4 regions of the Mesorhizobium sp. C395A genome follow, and region 4 is predicted to be linked to each of the others. Evidence: predicted binding sites of a transcription regulator. Region 4 holds the regulator's gene; each other region holds the start of a gene.
What was found. Region 4 encodes LexA, which represses DNA repair genes until DNA is damaged. Its sites were predicted from a motif close to TGTTCNNNNTGTGTTCNG; they were not measured.
Positions count from the first base shown of each region.

Region 1: the regulator LexA is predicted to act here: its motif matches at 1,542-1,559, upstream of NLY37_RS01385 (PA0069 family radical SAM protein).
Region 2: the regulator LexA is predicted to act here: its motif matches at 2,153-2,170, upstream of parE (DNA topoisomerase IV subunit B).
Region 3: the regulator LexA is predicted to act here: its motif matches at 1,184-1,201, upstream of NLY37_RS08605 (ImuA family protein).

Region 1 is NZ_CP100473.1:309,009-312,085, forward strand. Features, by position in the region: gene rnhB (ribonuclease HII) at 1-158, opposite strand, end outside; gene NLY37_RS01385 (PA0069 family radical SAM protein) at 313-1,467, opposite strand; gene NLY37_RS01390 (glycosyltransferase) at 1,618-2,121, shown strand; gene NLY37_RS01395 (hypothetical protein) at 2,374-3,077, shown strand, end outside.
Region 2 is NZ_CP100473.1:2,158,368-2,161,444, reverse strand. Features, by position in the region: gene parE (DNA topoisomerase IV subunit B) at 28-2,082, opposite strand; gene cpaB (Flp pilus assembly protein CpaB) at 2,340-3,077, shown strand, end outside.
Region 3 is NZ_CP100473.1:1,746,094-1,749,170, forward strand. Features, by position in the region: gene NLY37_RS08600 (Y-family DNA polymerase) at 1-459, opposite strand, end outside; gene NLY37_RS08605 (ImuA family protein) at 374-1,135, opposite strand; partial or broken gene dinB (DNA polymerase IV) at 1,315-2,434, shown strand; gene ligD (DNA ligase D) at 2,447-3,077, opposite strand, start outside.
Region 4 is NZ_CP100473.1:1,620,434-1,623,510, reverse strand. Features, by position in the region: gene NLY37_RS08090 (GntR family transcriptional regulator) at 30-794, shown strand; gene lexA (transcriptional repressor LexA) at 998-1,780, shown strand; gene NLY37_RS08080 (ComEC/Rec2 family competence protein) at 1,774-3,077, opposite strand, start outside.

The sequences.
Region 1 (3,077 bases), 1.3 Mb from region 4:
GCCGCCGCCACCACCGGCCCCGCCAGCGGACCGCGGCCGGCCTCGTCCATGCCTGCCACCGGCCACAGGCCTTCGGCCATCGCCTTCGTCTCGAAGGAGAAGTCGGGCTTTTCGACGATTTCGAAAAGAAGCGGAGAATCGGAACGCGCGCGAGCCATGTTGCGGCGAGGTTCGCATCGGCTCCGATTCTCCGCAAGTCCCTCCAGGGTCGAGTGGGGCAAGACCGGGAGGGCACCGTCTGCAGGCCGGGGGACAGGCCGGACGGGATTCTTGGGTCGCCTGCCAACCACGAGGGCAGGGCAGGCGCTACTTTCAGAGCAGCATCAGCTGCTCGGTCGCCTTGGCGGCGGCTACAAACTGGTCGGTTCGGAGCGTGCGCCGCTCGGCGTTGAGGCCGAGCCGCTTGGCCGTGATCTCGAAGCGCCGGCCGATCTGCCAGGCATAGGGGCCGGCGCCTTTCATCCGCTTGCCCCATTCCGAATCATAGTCCTTGCCGTCGCGCATCGAACGGATCAGCGACATCACGTGCCGGTAGCGGTCGGGATAATGGCGCAGCAGCCAGTCCTTGAAGATCGGCGCCACCTCGAGCGGCAGGCGCAGGATCACATAGCCGGCCTCGCGGGCGCCTGCGGCGCGTGCCGAATCGAGGATACGCTCCATCTCCTGGTCGGTCAGGCCGGGGATGATCGGCGCCACCATGACAGAGGCCGGGATGCCGGCATCGGAAAGCTGCCGGATCGCCTCGAGGCGCTTGGTCGGCGTCGACGCGCGTGGCTCCATGGTGCGCGCCAGCATGCGGTCCATCGTCGTCACCGACAGCGCCACCTTGGCCAGCCCGCGTTCGGCCATGCGCGACAAGATGTCGATGTCGCGCGTCACCAGATGGGATTTGGTGACGATGCCGACCGGATGGCCGCGCGCCTCCAGCACTTCGAGGATCTCGCGCATAATCCGGTATTGTTTCTCGATCGGCTGGTAGGGATCGGTGTTGGTGCCGATGGCGATGGTGCGCGGCTGATAGCCATCCTTCGATAGTTCCTTGTCGAGCAGCCGCGCCGCATCCGGCTTGGCAAACAGCTTCGCTTCGAAATCCAGCCCCGGCGACAGGCCCATGAAGGAATGCGTCGGCCGGGCGAAACAATAGACGCAGCCATGCTCGCAGCCGCGATAGGGGTTGATCGAGCGGTCGAAGGAAATGTCGGGCGATTCGTTGCGGGTGATGATGGTGCGCGGCTTCTCGACCTGCACTTCGGTCTTGAACGGCGGCAATTCCTCCAGCGAATTCCAGCCGTCGTCGAACACATGCCGGCTGACCGGCTCGAACCGGCCGGACGGGTTGATGCCCGCGGAACGGCCGCGGTTGCGATCCGGACGGACGCGCATGCCGCTCTGTTCGATCATCGCATTGGCCATCTCGGCTCGCCCTGCTCCGAAAGCAGCAATGTCCGCACGCACGATATGTTCCATTTTGGCCCTTTCCCAAGGACTGTCGGCTGGCTGTCGAATCGCTCTGTTCATGAAAATAATCCTATTTCGCTGATGAGAACAAAGCAAGAACTTTTTCGTTGGGCCATGCAAAACTGGCGCTGCGCAGGGCTTTCCGCTATTCGGCTAAAAATGCTCAGCGTTCTCATCGAAACCCGGGATGACGAAGAAGGCCTTGCCCGCACGCTCGCCTCGTTGATCGGCGGCGCGGTCGAGGGCGTGGTGCGCGATGTCATCGTCTGCGACACCGGCTCGACCGACCAGACGCATCGGGTTGCCGATCATGCCGGCTGCCACTTCGTGGTCGGCGGCATTGCCGCGGGAATCAGGCAGGCGAAGGGTGACTGGCTGCTGTTTCTGGAACCCGGCGCAAGGCTGGCGGAGGGCTGGATCGACGACGTTGTCGCTCACACGGCGCGGCAAACCATGCCGGCGCGCTTTTGCCGTGCGCGCGGCAGCCGCACGCCGTTCCTGTCACGGGTGTTTTCGGGCAACCGGGCGCTGGCCGAAGGGCTGGTCATCAGCAAGCGCCAGGCCGCTGCCCTGTCGAAGAACGCGCACAGCGCCGAAGCCCTTGCGCGCGGTCTCGCCACCAGGCGGCTGGACGCCGAAATCTGGCTGGCGCCGAAGAAGTGATGTTTCTCCCTTTTCCCGTTCCCAGGGAGAAGGGTGCCCGAAGGGCGGATGAGGAGCAGCGTCGGCGTCTCATCCGCATTGGCACGGTCGCAGCACCATCCCTCTTTTTCGCCGCAAAAAGCTATTGTGCATTGCACAAAAGCTGACGCGGGATTAGCATTCCGTTGATGCGGGATATCGGGGTTTGGGTAGTGCCGGAGCGGTAAGCAAGCACCGCGTCGTCGTTGCTGCCGTTCATATCTGAGGACCCCGATGAACCTTTCGTCCCCTGACAAATCCGGCGCCCCCAGTCTGGAAGCCATTGCCCGCAACGGCAGCCTGCTCCGCCGCATTGCGGTGCGTATCCCGACCTATCTGTCCGACCTGCGCGAAAATCCCGCATGGCTGCCGATGTTCGTGCTTGCCCGCACCATGCCGGCGCGCAAGCTGCACTGGCTTGGCGCCAAAGCCGCGCGCCCCGCGCAGAGTGCCGGAGCGACGATGTTCAGGGGCGTCCACCTCAAGTCGATCGTCGCGGCGCTGCGCACCGATGGCCTGTTCTCCGGACTGGTCCTTCCGCAGGCAATCCACGAAGAGATCGCCAGCTTTGCTCAGAGCACGCCGTGCTTCGGCAATTTCGACCGCCGGCTCGAATTCATGCCCGGAGAACACGCAGAAGCCGAGAAGCGGTTCGGCCGCTCTTTGCTCAGCGGACACTATTTCGAGCGCATCCTCGGCTGCAAGGCGGCACTCGCCATCCAGAACGACCCGCTGCTGCTCGACATCGCCCAGCACTATCTGGGCGGGCAGGCAAAGCTGATCACCACGCGTGTCTGGTGGAGCTTTCCGACCGGCGAGGCTTCCGACGCCGACAAGAACCTTGCCTCGCTCGGCAAATATCATTTCGATCTCGACGACTGGCGGATGCTGAAATTCTTCTTCTATCTCAAGCCCTGCGATGCCGGCACCGGCCCGCA
Region 2 (3,077 bases), 540 kb from region 4:
GCGTCAAAACGAAGAGTTGGCCGGCGCTCAGATATCCAGCACTTCCGTCGCGGCGAATTCGGCGCGTTCCTGGATGAAGCGGAAGCGGGCTTCCGGCTTGGTGCCCATCAGCGCGTCGACAGCATCCTTGGTCGCCGCCACGGCGTCGATAACATCGACCCTGAGCAGCGTGCGCTTCCTCGGGTCCATGGTGGTTTCCTTGAGCTGCGCGGCCATCATCTCGCCCAGGCCCTTGAAGCGGCCGATCTCGACCTTGGCGCGGCCGGTGAATTCGGTGCGCAACAGCTCGTCCTTGTGCGCATCGTCCCTGGCATAGGCAACCTTGCCGCCTTGCCGGATCGAATAGAGCGGCGGCACCGCCAGATAGAGATGGCCGCCATTCACCAGGTTCGGCATTTCCTGGTAGAAGAAGGTGATCAGCAGCGAGGCTATGTGAGCGCCGTCGACGTCGGCGTCGGTCATGATGATCACGCGGTCGTAGCGCAAATCCTCGTCGCGGTATTTCGAGCGCGTGCCGCAACCGAGCGCCTGGATCAGGTCCGAAATCTGCTGGTTGGCGGCGAGCTTGTCATTGCCGGCGCTGGCGACGTTGAGGATTTTGCCGCGCAGCGGCAGCACCGCCTGGCTGGCGCGATCGCGCGCCTGCTTGGCCGAGCCGCCGGCCGAGTCGCCTTCGACGATGAACAGTTCCGCACCCGCGGCGGCGTTCTGCGTGCAGTCGGCGAGCTTGCCGGGAAGGCGCAGCTTGCGCACCGCGCTCTTGCGCGACACTTCCTTTTCCTGGCGCCGGCGCACCCGCTCGTCGGCGCGCGCAATCACCCATTCCAGCAGCTTGGAGGCTTCCTGCGGATTGTCGGCCAGCCAGTGGTCGAAGGGATCGCGGATGGCGGTCTCGACAATGCGAATGGCTTCGATCGTTGCCAGCCTGTCCTTGGTCTGGCCGACGAATTCCGGCTCGCGGATGAAAACCGACAGCATGCCGGCCGCCGAGATCATAACGTCTTCGGAGGTGACGATCGAGGCGCGCTTGTTGCCGACCAGGTCGGCATAGGCGCGAAGCCCGCGCGTCAGTACATTGCGAAAGCCGGCCTCATGCGTGCCGCCTTCGCCGGTCGGGATGGTGTTGCAGTAGGAGTTGACGAAGCCGTCGCCGCCGAACCAGGTCACCGCCCATTCCAGCGAGCCGTGGCCGCCCTGTTTTTCGCTCTTGCCGGCGAAGATTTCGCGGGTCACCTGGAAATCATCGCCGAGCGATGCCTTGAGATAGTCCTTCAAGCCGCCGGGGAAATGGAACTCCGCCTTGGCCGGCGTCTGGTCCTTTTCCTTGATCAGCGATAGGTCGCAGCTCCAGCGGATCTCGACGCCGCCGAACAGATAGGCTTTCGAGCGGGTCATGCGATAGAGCCGCGCCGGCTCGAAGGCGGCGCCCTTGCCGAAAATCTGCTCGTCGGGATGGAAGCGGATTTTGGTGCCGCGCCGGTTGTGCACTTCGCCGAGCTGCTCCAGCCCGCTCACCGGAACGCCGCGCGAGAACCTTTGGCGGTAAAGCTGGCGACCGCGCGCGACTTCGACTTCGAGATGGTCCGACAGCGCATTGACGACCGAGACGCCGACACCGTGCAGACCGCCGGAGGTCTCATAGACCTTGCTATCGAACTTGCCGCCCGAATGCAGCGTCGTCATGATGACTTCGAGCGCCGGCTTCTTGAATTTCGGATGCGGATCGACCGGGATGCCGCGGCCATTGTCGGTAACGGTCAGAAACCCGTCGGCCGACAGCTCAACATCGATGAAGGTGGCATGGCCGGCGACCGCCTCGTCCATCGAATTGTCGATGACCTCGGCAAACAGATGGTGCATCGCCTTGTCGTCGGTGCCGCCAATATACATGCCGGGACGGCGCCGCACCGGCTCCAGCCCCTCCAGCACCTCGATGTCGGCGGCGCTATAGCCCTCGCTGCCGTCCTTGGTCGCGGCAGGACGCTTCGTGGCCTGCACCAGCGGGTCGGCCGGGCGCGAAGGTGTCCGAGCCGGTTGCGGCTGCTTTTCCAGATTGCCGAAAAGATCGTTGTTGTCGTCCATGCCTGCCATAGAATCCGGTGCCGCGAATCACCCGTCGATACTGCCACGCTTTTCGGCGCCAAGCGACGGAAGTTCCTGTTACGTTCGGGGATTAACCCCTTCTTATCCTAAAACCTTTCGATAACCAAGCCGGCGGAAATAGGTCCGTGCGGAGCCGCTGGGATTCCTGAATCTTTAACAAAGCGGCCTAGCGTCGCCCCAACAAAACAAAAGACCACGAGAGTCAGGGGTTGGTTGTGAGGGGCAAGGCCATAACGATGATTGGCATCGCTGCCGTCTTCGGCGCGATTTCAATCTTTGCCGCGGATTTCTGGGTGAAAAGCCAGGCCAAGGCCGATGCCGAAGAGAAAACGGCGTCGATCCCGGCGCCCGCCGTCCCCAAGGTCGTCTTCAAGACCATCGTGGTGGCCAATGCGCCGCTGCGTTACGGCATGGAGCTTGACCGGGCGCAGCTCAGCGAAATCCCATGGTCCGAGGATTCGGTGCCGCAGGGCGCGTTCACCACAGTCAATGCATTGCTCGCCGAAGGCAGCCGCGTGGTATTGTCGCCGATCGAGATCAACGAGCCGGTGCTGATCAGCAAATTGTCGGGGCCGAACGGCCGCGCGACGCTGTCCAACATGATGACGCCCGGCATGCGGGCGGTGACAATCCGCACCGACGAGATCGCCGGCGTCGGCGGCTTCGTCATGCCGGGCGACCGGGTCGACGTGGTGCTGACACGCGATGCGGGCGAAATCCAGGAAGTGGCCAAGAACGCGCAGGGCGCTGCCGGATCGACCGTTACCTCCGAGATCGTCGTCTCCGACGCCAAGGTGCTGACCGTCGGACAGGGCGCCGACGAGCGCCAGACCACGCCGCAGATCGCCAATTCCGTGACCATCGAGGTGACGACCGAAGGCGCGCAGAAAGTGGCGCTTGCCCGCACCGTCGGCACCTTGTCGCTGTCGCTCCGCTCGGCCGCCGACGGTGGTGCCGCCAAGGACGGCGTCACC
Region 3 (3,077 bases), 130 kb from region 4:
GGCATGAGCGGCTCCCCAGGTGTCGGCGACGGCGCCACGTGCATTGGTGCCGGAGGCTGCCATGCGCGACACCAGCCCCTCAAGCATCGTGTCCTCACCGCCATGCAGATGGTCGGCGCCCGTGGTGTCGATGATAAGTCCGTCGGGCGGATCGGCCGCGACGATCGGGGCATAGCGGAGCGACCAGAGCGCCATTCTATCGAGGGCCTCCGCATCGGCGGCTGCATCCAGGTCGAAGCTTAGCAGGTTGGGCACCAGGACCTGAGCCTTGCTCGCCGGCATGCCCACGCGCAGGCCGGCCGTGCGTGCCGCCGCATCGGCCGCCAGCACGAGCCGCCGGTTCCCCTGCCGGCCGAGCATGATGACCGGGGTTTCAGCCGATGGCGCGGACGGGCCCAGTGCGCGTCGCAAGCGATCGGTCGGCCAGGTCGGAAAATAGAGCGAGACGACCCTTGTCATCGCAGGCTTCCACTTCAAAGTCGGCGCTTTCTCCAGCCCGGGCGCGGATCAGTTCGAGCCGCCAGCGGGCGCGGCCGATACCGGGGACCGGCAGGGAGCGGGAGGGGAGCGCGGAGACGCGCCAGCGGGTGACCGCGGCGGTCGGTTGTCCAAAATCGGTCGCTTCGGTTTGTCGGCGCCAACGGCGGATAGCTATGCCGATGGCGCCGGAGGCTTCGGCGGCCAGTTGCAGTCGGCGGGAGGCGGTCATGGAGAGGCGGGCCAGTTCGGCAACCACGGCGCCTAGCCCACCATGGCGAAGCCCTTCTTCAAAACAGGCGAGCACTGAGGCTTCGTCACCGGCCTCGACATAGACGACCCGCCCGGGCAACAGGCCGGCTTGGGCGAGGGCAGGGGCGAAGAGGTCCTGCCGCGTGACACACCAGAGCACCTTGCCCTTGGTGCGCGCGGCAATCCCGGCCGCAAAGAGCGCCGCCGCAGCGCCGTCAATCGCCCCGTTGCGGCCACCGGCAACCTCATGCAGCGCCCCGAGCGCCAGCCCGCCTCCCGGCAAGACCTTGTCGATCGTGGGAACGCCGAAAGGAAGCGTCGCGCGGTTACGCGCCGGCCCGCCTTCGAGGCGCGCGATTCGCTCACGAAGCGCGGCGATAGCAGGGCTGGCGGCCGGCTGACCCATGAACGAAACACTCTCAAACTGTCTTCCCAATGGATTTCGGGGCTGATATGTTCCTTATTTGTTCTCTTTGGTGTCCGAGAGTCAATCGGACTCGTTGCTCCGCTCCGAGAGTTGATCCCAGACTGCACTCGATCGAGTTGCGGTCTAATGATGTGCCCAGGTGATACAGGGACGACGATATGAGCGAGGGAAGCGACAGCAGCCAAGAAGCCGATGCACCGCGGGAAGGCACAGCCATTCTTCGCAAGATCATCCATGTCGATATGGATGCCTTTTTCGCCTCGGTCGAACAGCGCGACAATCCGGACCTACGCGGCAAGCCTGTGGCAGTCGGCGGCTCGGCGGCGCGGGGCGTGGTGGCCGCTGCGAGCTACGAGGCCAGAGAGTTCGGGGTGCGATCGGCCATGCCCTCGATTACCGCAAAACGAAAATGTCCCGAGCTGATCTTCGTGCCGCCGCGCTTTGACGCCTACCGGGCCGTCTCCCAGCAGATCCACGCGATATTCGCCGCGCACACGCCACTCATTGAACCGCTCTCGCTCGACGAGGCCTATCTCGACGTCACCGACAATCTGCAGGGCATCCCAATCGCCACGACGATCGCGGAAATGATCCGCGCTAAAATCAAGTCCGAAACCGGCCTGACGGCCTCGGCCGGCGTCAGCTACAACAAATTCCTGGCCAAGCTCGCCTCCGGCCAGAACAAGCCCGATGGGCTGTTCGTCATCACTCCGAAGCAGGGTCCCGCCTTTGTCGAAGCCTTGCCTGTGCGGAAATTTCATGGTGTCGGCCCGGCGACTGCCGACAAAATGGCTCGGCTGGGCATCGAGACCGGCGCCGACCTGCGTGCACAGAGCCTGGCGTTCCTGGAGGAGAAGTTCGGGAAGGCCGTACTATTACTGGATCGCCCGGGGCATCGACGAACGCCCGGTGCGGGCCGACCGCGAGCGCAAGTCCGTGGGGGCCGAGGACACCTTTGCGAGCGATTTATTTGACCTCGAAAGTGCTCGCAAGGAGTTGGCGCCATTGGTTGCCAAGGTCTGGCGGTATTGCAAGGAAAGATCGATCCAGGGTCGCACGGTGACATTGAAGGTGAAATTCGCCGACTTCCAGCAGATCACGCGCAGCCGCACGATCGGAGGCGTCATCGAGGGCGAAGCCGACCTAGCGACCGTCAGCGGCACCCTCCTCGATCAGGTATTTCCTGTCAGCAAGGGGATCCGCCTGCTCGGGGTGACACTTTCAAACCTAACCGGAGCGCGAACCGAGGCCCATCGGCAGATGTCGCTGACGATCTAGGACTGGCTGCACCTATCGGACTGCTTTTCGGATCCACTCTGTCAGCGTTTGCTCGACGTCCGAATAGCCTTCCCACGCGTCGGACTCCTGAGCCCGAGCGGCGGCAGCGAAAACGTCAAACGCGCTGGCACTCTTGAAGGTCGGCAGTTCATCCCAAGTGACGGGTACGGCGCATGACGCACCGGATCGCGCCCGGGTCGACCACGGGCAAATTGCGGTGGCTCCCTGTCCGTTGCGCAGATAGTCGATGAACATGCGGCCCTTGCGCTTGGCCTTGCTCATGTTGGCGACGAAGCGCGACGGATCGGTGCGGGCCAGCAGTTCGGCGAAGTCCTGGCAAAAGCCCTTCACCACTTCCCAGTCAGCCTCGGGAACGAGTGGAACGACCACGTGAACTCCCTTGCCACCCGATAACAGTGGCCAAGATTGGAGGCCGAGGGCATCGAGAACGCCGCGGATGTCGAGCGCGGCCTGCGTGACGTCACCAAAGCCCAGGCCCTCGTCCGGATCGATGTCGAAGATTATCCGGTGTGGGAGGTTGGGCTGCTGGCGAAGGCTTCCCCAGACGTGGAATTCGAGCACATTCATCTGGACGCCGGCGATCAGCCCCGCCAGATCGTCGACCCAAAGGATGCGGCTTTCC
Region 4 (3,077 bases):
CGCCGAGCATTTATGTCTGATGGATCACGATGCTGGATGACGAGCAGACCTCGAAGACGGAAGTGGCCTATCGGCTGCTCAGGCGCGATATTCTTGCGACCCGGCTGGCGCCTGCCGCGCCGTTGAAGCTGAGCACGCTGCGCAACACCTACGGCATCGGCTGGACGCCGTTGCGCGAGGCGCTGTCGCGGCTGGAGGCGGAACGGCTTGTGACCGCCATCAGCAACCGCGGGTTTGCGGTCGCTCCCGTCTCTCGGGCGGAGCTCGAGGATTTGGCGCGTGCGCGGCTGGTGGTCGAACTGCCCCTGCTGGTGGAATCGGTCGAGAAGGGCGACCGTGAGTGGGAAGACGCGGTCGTTGCCGCCCACTATCGTCTCTCACGGTGCGGGTCTGTTCTCGACGATCCATCGGATGATGCGGTCGACGCGTGGTACGAAAAACACGATGCCTTCCATGCGGCCCTGCTCAGTGCCGCGACATCCAGCTGGCTGCTGCGCTTCAATGCGACGATTTCCGACCAATTGCATCGCCATCACCGCTTTCTGGGTCTGGCCCCGACGCTGCGCGCCGCCGCCGGCCGCACGGATGGACACCGGAAGGCCGTGGCGGCCCTGCGCGACGCCGTGGCGATCGAACACCATACCGCCCTGATGGAAGCGGCCCTCGATCGCGACGTCGAACGTGCGAAAACTCTGATGACCGCTCACATCGGCTACACGCTGCAGGTCTATGCCCAGAGTGAACCCGGCGCGGATGCTGCGCAGCCCCGTCCGAAAAGGAAGCGGCGGTCGTAGCCGACGCGCAGGGCACTTTGGCTTCGTTTCACCCGTTGCCGGCAAATGGGCGCAGGCGGGGCTCGCAGCGCCGAACGTTACGCTGAACAAAACGTCAACACATTCATTAAACTTTAAAAGGTTGCGGAACACAACTGGAACAGATAGTGTTTGTTCTGGGTTTGTTTTTTCCGATTCTGGTTGCAGAACCCCTGGGGGCCGCGATGCTGACGCGCAAACAACATGAGCTTCTGATGTTCATCCATGAACGCCTGAAGGAGAGCGGAATCCCGCCGTCCTTCGATGAGATGAAGGAAGCGCTCGACCTCGCCTCCAAGTCCGGCATCCACCGCCTGATCACGGCGCTTGAGGAGCGCGGTTTCATTCGCCGGCTGCCGAACCGGGCGCGCGCGCTGGAAGTGCTGCGGCTGCCCGACTCGATCGCACCAGGCCTCAACGCGGCGAGGAAGTTTTCGCCGAGCGTCATTCAGGGCAGTCTTGGTCAAGCCGGCCAAGGGCAAGGCGGCCAAGGACAAGGCGGGATGGGCCAAGGCGGTCTCGGCCGCCAGATCAAGGCGGGCTCGCCGTCGCGTTCGATGTCTGCCGGCAATGACGATGCCGTTTCCGCGATTTCAATCCCGGTGATGGGACGCATCGCCGCCGGCGTGCCGATCGACGCCATCCAGCATCAGACCCATTCGATCTCGGTGCCGCCCGACATGATCATGGGCGGTGAACACTACGCACTCGAGGTCAAGGGCGATTCGATGATTGAGGCCGGCATTTTCGATGGCGACACGGTCATCATCCGCAATGCCGACACGGCCAGCCCCGGCGAGATCGTAGTGGCGTTGGTCGACGATGAGGAAGCGACCCTGAAACGCTTCCGCCGCAAGGGGGCCTCGATCGCCCTGGAAGCCGCCAACCCGGCCTACGAGACCCGCATTTTTGGGCCGGACAGGGTGAAGGTGCAGGGCAAGCTTGTCGGATTGATCCGGCGCTACTGAGCCGGCTTGGGTTTGTACTTTTCACGCTGGTTGTAGGGCGGCAGGCCGCGCGCTTCGCGGGAGAAGCGGCGTTGCTCGTGCCAGGGGCGATACGGCTTGTCGACGGCGAAGCGGATGGTTGGCGCTGCCGCTGCCGATTGCGGATCGAAGAAGACAGCGGCGCTGCCGTCGCGGGCGAGCTGCTTCTTCGTCACGACCAGCACCAGCGGGTCGCGGCACGGATTGTAGGCCGTGGCGTCATCGATGACGATCAGGCTAGCGAAGGCACAGGCCGGCCGCGCCGTCTTGCGGTCTTTGGCAAGGGCTACAATGGCTCCGGAAGGGTGTCGGGCGATACAGAGATCGCCCATGCAATAGAAGGGCGACCCGGGCGGCAGATCGAGCGGATCGAGATCGAACCGCGTATCTGTTGCCTCGAAAATCTCGGGCGGGATAATGGTTTCGGCCCGCAGCGCCCGTTTCCAATTGTCCGTGGTGAATTCGTTGGAGCGTTCGCGGTTGAGGGCGAGTTCGCCGCCACCTATCGGCATGGCCACCAGATGTGCGTCCTCGGATATGAGCACGTCGGGCGTAAGCACCTGCGGCACCGTCAACAGGCCGGCCAGCGCGAAAGGCACGGCCGCCAGCCTGAGCCAGGTGGTGGCCATGGTGGCGATGACGAGGGCGACCGCCACCAACAGCACCGAGCGGATGGAGATCAGCCCGACGGCGTCGACCGGCGAGCGCTCGGAAATCCAGGCCGATATAGCGATCATCGCCATCAGTCCCTTGCCCATCACATAGAGGAGCGGCCCGTCGGCGCCGAACGGCATCGCCAGTGCGCTGAGCACGGCAAAGGGCATGACGATCAACGAAACAATCGGCATCACGGCCAGATTGGCGATCAGGCTGAGCGGCGACACACGCTGAAAATGCCAGATGGCGAACAGCAAGGTTGCACTGCCGGCGATGATCGAGGTCATGGCGAGGCCGCCCATGGCCAGCGCGAATTTTCGCGACAGGAAGCCGACGAAGGAGCGCTTTGCCAGCGGCGTTCTCACCTTGTCGGCGCGGTAATCGGCCCAGCCGGCATAGGCGCCGACAAGGGCGGCGGTGGCGGCAAACGACATCTGGAAGCTGGGACCGACCACCTCGTGCGGCGACACCAGGATGACGGCGATGGCGGAGATCGCCAGATTGCGCATGGTGAGTGCGGCGCGATCAAACAGCACGGCGACAAGCATGACCGCCAGCATGATGAAGCTGCGCTCGGCGGCAACCACGACGCCTGAAATAACGAGATAGGCGGCGATCGAGA